DNA from 2 places in the Shewanella sp. SM74 genome. Region 1 is predicted to be linked to the other one. Evidence: riboswitches for the same ligand, from Rfam matches in the RefSeq annotation. Region 1 holds a riboswitch; the other holds the start of a gene.
What was found. Region 1 has a riboswitch for cobalamin ahead of L5M49_RS13765 (TonB-dependent receptor). Riboswitches for the same ligand answer to the same signal wherever they lie in the genome.
Positions count from the first base shown of each region.

Region 2: it holds a riboswitch for cobalamin, as region 1 does, so the genes downstream of both, L5M49_RS12445 (ABC transporter ATP-binding protein) here and L5M49_RS13765 (TonB-dependent receptor) in region 1, are expected to answer to the same signal.

Region 1 covers NZ_JAKKRZ010000012.1:91,398-94,602, reverse strand. Annotated here, with positions in the region: gene L5M49_RS13770 (hypothetical protein) at 1-811, shown strand, start outside; cobalamin riboswitch at 946-1,180, shown strand; gene L5M49_RS13765 (TonB-dependent receptor) at 1,289-3,205, shown strand, end outside.
Region 2 covers NZ_JAKKRZ010000010.1:142,204-145,408, reverse strand. Annotated here, with positions in the region: gene L5M49_RS12450 (FecCD family ABC transporter permease) at 1-659, opposite strand, end outside; gene L5M49_RS12445 (ABC transporter ATP-binding protein) at 656-1,531, opposite strand; cobalamin riboswitch at 1,631-1,807, opposite strand; gene L5M49_RS12440 (histidine phosphatase family protein) at 2,029-2,754, opposite strand; gene metH (methionine synthase) at 3,017-3,205, shown strand, end outside.

The DNA.
Region 1 (3,205 bases):
TGTGATTTGGGGGCAGGTTGAAGAGTCGACCAATATGAAAAAGTTACTCCCGCAGCTTACGGATGTAGCGAAGATCGAATATTTTCAACACACCTATGCCGCCTTGAAAAAGGACGGCACTGTGGTGAGTTGGGGTTGGCGCAGTGATGCTTACTCGATCCGCAGTGCTTTAAAGGATGTGGCGAGTATGACGGCAAACAATTGTGCCTTTGCGATTTTAAGTCCTACGGGGGATGCGCATTTTTGGGGCGATGGGATTAACTGTGGTGTCGATTGGATTAAAAAAACCGATATCACAGGGGTAAAAGAGATTATCAGCATCGGCTCAGGCTTTTTATTACTGCGGGATAAGGCCGTGCCGCAAATTGTGGCCGACGATACTGATTACGCTCATATGTTTGGGTTTCACTATGCCCAAGACATTCTTGATAAATATTGGCAGGAAGGCAGCGTCATTACTCGAGGGCCTGCCTCCTTTGTGTTTACGCGTCCCGATGGCAAAGTGGTGCCTGTTGGTTATCGCGCCAACCGTGATAATGTGGAAAAGTTAATGGCACGTATTCCGCGACTCACTTGGTTAGATGGCGCAGATGACGGTTATGTTGGCATCAGCGAAAAGGGGGAGCTGGTCTCTTGGTCGATGAATTTGCCCATGTTCGACAAGTCGCCAGTGCAACCTGCTGACTCGTTAGTGATTAAACCGCTGGATTTTACCCCCGTTGCCCAATGTGAAACCCCTGAGCAGCGTCAGGCGATTTTGAGCAAAGATAGACCAAAACCTGCGGCAAAAAACTGGGATGGCGTTTTCTAGCTCATGTGAGTTTTCTCGCTAATCTGAGATTAATGGACTTTCATCCGTATAGACGTCTATAATGCGCGCGCTCAGGTCTGATATGCCCTGAGCCTTGTTGGGCGTTAACAGGTTGTACGCCCTTTGAACCTAATTTTGAGTCAACCTTCTGTGGTGCTTGCGATGATAGCGTCGTGAGATAATCGGGAAGCCAGTGAAATTCTGGCACTGCCCCCGCAACGGTAAAAGGTGAGAGACGACCGCGTTTGATTGGTGTGTTCAAGAGTGAACCCGAAAGTCAGAATGTGAAAGGTCAGTCTCGCGTTAATCTAACTTTAATGGATTAACATAGCCTAAGTCCGGAGACCGGCCCTAAAGGTGTTTTTGAGATTTCGGTGGGCAGATCTCAAAATGCGATAATCACCGTCAGTATTTACGACTGAATTAACGGTATCGTGGCGTCAATGCCCCGTTTTCCTTGCAGGAGTTAAAGGTAAAATGGGAACAAATCCAACAAAAATCGCGCTGCTGATCGGCAGCCTTTGCAGTTTTTCAATTATCGCGCCCGTTATGGCGGTTGACGATACCAGCACAGCTAAAGTTGACGAGCATCTTGTCGTGATCGGCCGTTCTGATAAGACCCCGTTAAATATTGCCGCCAATGTGAATGTGATTGATGCTGCGGCTATTGAAATGAGTGGCGCGACTAATTTGACCGACGTCTTACGCGGTCAAAGCGGTATTCAAATTTCGGATAACAATATTGGAACTAGCTTTGCGATGCGCGGTTTTAGCGCCAGCACTGCCGTTAATAACACGCTGATTTTACTTGATGGTCGTCGTCTCAATAATATCGATATCGCCGCACCTAGCCTTAATGCCATTCCGCTTAATCAAGTGGATCGTATTGAAATTTTATCGGGTAGTGCAGGTGTACTTTATGGCGATCAAGCCGTGGGCGGGGTGATTAATATTGTCACTAAGTCCCCTGAAAATACTGGCGGCAGCGTGCAGTTATCCGGCGGCAGTTTTGATACCTATGAAGGTCGTGGTGATGTGTCTGGCGCGATCAACAAAGATTGGCGTTACTTTTTCACCGGTAGTTACAACCAAGGTGACAACTATCGCCAGCATAATGCCAACGAAACCGGCTCTATTCTTGGCCGCATTCAATATAAAACAGCCACAGACTCGTTCTTTGTTGAAACCAGCTACTACGATAACGATCGTGAAAATCCGGGCTCGCTTACTGAAAAGCAATTTAAAGACGATCCCCGTGCTTCATCAAATAAGGTAGAGTATGCCCACGAGATGACCACTGCGGCGCGAACGGGTTACCAGCATCAGCTTAATCAAAACTGGGCGCTGGCGGCGGATTTAGATTACAGCGATACCTTAGTGTCTTCTCTTAATTGGGGGGCGAACAGCCATAACACACGCTCACTGTTAATGTTTAGCCCTAAAGCGTTAGCGAATTACAGTACGCGTCAAGGCGAGCTAAACCTAGTCACAGGTTTAGACATCAGCCGTGGCAAGGCTGATTTTGACACTATGGCGCGCAGTAATGTGCAGCAAATGCAAAGCGCCTATCTACAAGCTACAGTGCCTTTAAGCCATACTTTAAGTTACGTTGTGGGTGGTCGTTATTCGCGTGTGACCGACGAGTTAGTCGATGGCAATGTCTATCCTAATGGCATGGATTTAGATGAAAATGCCCATGCATTCGAACTGGGTTTAAATTACCGACCAACTGCGGAGCACAGACTCTATGTGCGCGCTGATGATAACTTCCGTTTTGCTAAAGTGGATGAGCAAGCTTATACATCGCCGGGCGTATTTGGCTTAAAGCCGCAAACAGGCCGTTCCTATGAGGCGGGTTGGGATTGGGCTGTCGCTAGTCAAACCCTACGAGTCAGCCTATATCGTCTCGATTTAGAGGATGAAATTGTTTATGACTCGAGTGCAGTTAAACCCATAGGTGGAAATTTCAACGGTGCAAACGTCAATGCCGACGCTTCTCGTCGTTATGGCGCGGGTGCCGATTGGGATTGGCAGATCACTAAAGCGCTGCAGTTAGGGCTGGAATATAACTATACCGACGCCGAATTTACCGATGGTGCTAACGATGGCAAAGAGCTGTCTTGGGTGGCAAAACACACGGGACGCGGTTATGTCAGCATGGATTTTGCTGAGCATTTCCAAGTATTTGCCGAAGCTATCTACACGGGTGATCGTTTTATCGAAGGCGATAACGCTAATCAAGCTGATAAGCTAGCAAGTTACGTGCTTGGTAATTTAGCCTTGAATTATAATCGTGATGCTTGGCTTGCCAGTCTGCGTATCGATAATGTATTCGATAAAGATTATGTCAGTGCAGGTTATTACGGTGGCGATTGGGGGGATAGTTACTATTCT
Region 2 (3,205 bases), on a different contig from region 1:
GCCTGCGGACTGGCGAAATACAGCAGCAGACTCGTTAATGCGCCGAACATAAAGGAGGTCGCCACACCAGAGAGCAGCATGCGCTCCACTTGGCTATTGAGCCCAAGCCCAGACAAGGCAAGCACTATCAACACCGACAAACTCGCACCAATAAAAGCGCCCAAGGGCAAGCTAAACCAAAGTAATCCAGACAAGGCACCCGAACCGCTAAAAAGCCCAGAATGTGCCGCCATGCCCGCATTATCAAAAAATCCAGAGCCAGTGAATAAGGTCAACATCACCACAGCGCCAAAGGACGCGCCAGAGCTAATGCCAAACAAATAGGGATCGGCGAGCGGATTGCGAGTCACGGTTTGCAACACACTGCCCGCCAGTGACAAACCCGCACCCGCCACAAAAGCCAGTAAAATGCGCGGTAGCCTGAGCTCCATCACAATGCGTTCTGTCATACCATTGGCTTGAGTGAGGTTCGTCGCTTTATTGATAAATACTTGAATAACATCCATAAAACTGATGTTAGCCGCACCAAAACTCGTTGCGGCAATAGGCGTTATCAAAGTGATGATACCTAATACGAGCAGCATCAGTTGTTGTCTCGTCAACGGTGTCACGATACGCCCCAAATATGAGATGAAATATTGTTTACTCCCCAGAGTCATCCACCCTCGCCTCGCTCGTTCAGGCCATAATCTACATGGTGGTAACCATAAAAATAGCTGATTAAGGGCTTTTTATGTTGTGGATGGGGCGATACCTGAGCACACACACCAAACACATCGCCAATTCGCGCCTCGGTTAATACTTCGGTTGGCGTCCCCATAGCGCTGACTTCCCCGTTATGGATCAACAACAAACTGTCGCACAGGGCACTGGCTAAATTAAGATCATGAATTGAGGCAATCACGCTAATCCCAAGACTACGCACCAATTCGAGGATTTGAATTTGATAGCGCACATCGAGGTGGTTCGTTGGCTCATCGAGGATTAAAAGCTGCGGCTGCTGCACTATGGCGCGGGCAATTAAGGCGCGTTGCTTTTCACCGCCGGATAAGTGCTCATATTGTTGGTGCATCTTATGGCTCAAGCCAACTTTCTCTAAAGCCTTTGCAATACGCTCAATATCACAGCTCGAATTGGTATCGAACATGCCCTTGTGGGGCGTTAAGCCCATGCTGACTAATTGCTCTGTGGTGAGGTCAAAATAGTGCGGTGTATCCTGCTGCACTACGGCGACGCGACAGGCAAACGCCTTGGGCGACAAGCGCTCAATATCTTGATCAAAAAGGGTAATTTTGCCCTGAGTCGGGCGAACAAACCGATACAAACAGCGCAGCAAGCTAGACTTGCCCGCACCGTTAGGGCCAATCAGCCCCAGCATCTGCCCCGTTGGCAGCGTAAAGTTAATACCGGAAAGTATGGTTTTGCCATCGATACACCAGCTCAAATGACTCACATTGAGCGCGACTGACGGGCTCGATGATGGGTTAGTGTCATTCACGGGGCTGTTAGTTTGGATTGCGGAAAGTTTCACCTAAGCGGCGCTCCTATCGAGTCCAAACCTGTATAAAAAAAGGTTGTGCACATTGTCATCTGCTCCCTCGAGTCACCCGCTCGAGAACTAAGGCTGCACGCAGCGATAACAGAAATAGGCAGGTCTCCTGACTCGTAGGGAATAAGATTCGAGATCTTTTTCACTACTCACAGTTGCGGGCACAGTTCGGGCTGACTAACAAGCAGCTCCCCGATTCCCTATTATGTTTGGGTTGATATGCTCTTTGTTAACAACGCCACTGTGAATTAAAACAACGGAGCGATTCGAACAAAGAGAGTCTATTCCCAACACCTATTTCTGCGACGTTATCACTCATTGCGCATGTAATACGCTATCTTGTTCAAACGTCAGGGAAAAGCATTATCCTACATCTATCCCATTAGGCAATGCTGTTTAAATCAGAATATTTTCATGTCAGCTTATTCTCGCCAAACAATCACGCCTACACCATAGCGCCTAGGTCGTGAAATAAGGCCTCAACACCTGCGCCCACTCGGCCAATCTAAACGCCAATAGCAGGCACCCTGTTCATCTTGCAGCACATTAATGCTCACCACGGCCGCCACGGGTAAATCGAGTTGACTATAAAACCCCACCGCCCGTTCAACCCCTAAGGCACGCGCCATTAAGTGACGGATCACCCCGCCGTGGGTCACGACCCACACTTGAGTGGCAGGCATATTATCAGCGGTTTCATTAATGGCACTGTTTTCATTACCCATTTTATGTGAGTCAAGGGTCAATCGTTCAAACTCGGCGGCGAGTATCTGGTCAATCGTCCCATTCACCCGCGACTCAAAACTTGCCATAGTTTCACCATTGGGCGGCGGATTTTGCCAAGGGTTTTGCCAATACGCCGCTAAGCGTTCGCCCTCTTGTTGATACAGTTCATCGAGCCGACAACCGTCCCAATCACCAAAATCAATTTCCTGTAAACCCGACAAACACTGTGCCTGCAATGGCCTTGACTCAGATATCCGTGCCGCCGTCGAGTGCAGCTCGGCGGCAAAAGCGTGGGCAAAATCGGCGCAGCGGCGTGAAGTCGAGCTGTAAATCGCACTGCACACGCTGGCCTGTGACTCAACTGCTGCCGACATTTGTTGCCAACCCTTTTTGCTTAAAGGCACATCCACACGACCCCGCAAGATCGCGCCGCCTTCACACTCACCGTGGCGTAACAATAACAATCGAACTTGTTTCATATATGCCTTTTTAGTTAGGGACTAGATGCTAGGAACTCAAGCCGAGGGCCTAAATTCTAGATTCTCGCTCCGAATGCCTTTGACTTTCATCTTGCCCTGACAATCATAAGTCGCGTATTATGGACGTCTATACGTTTAAATGTCCAAAACAAATTTTTAAGAACAAGTATTCAAAAAATGTCGGCTGACGACAATAAAATGCACTTAGCATAACAATGGCCGATTTTTGGACTTAACTTAGCTGTATTTAAGGTAACTATTTATGACGATACCCTCTACCAAAGCCGGCCAGATATTGGCAGACATTCGCAAACAGCTTGCAGAGCGCATTCTGATCTTAGACGGTGCCATGGGCACTATGATCCAAGGCTACAAGCTGGAAGAAGAGGACTATCGCGGCGAACGCTTTAAAGATTGGCATACGGATGTCAAAGGTAACAACGACCTCTTG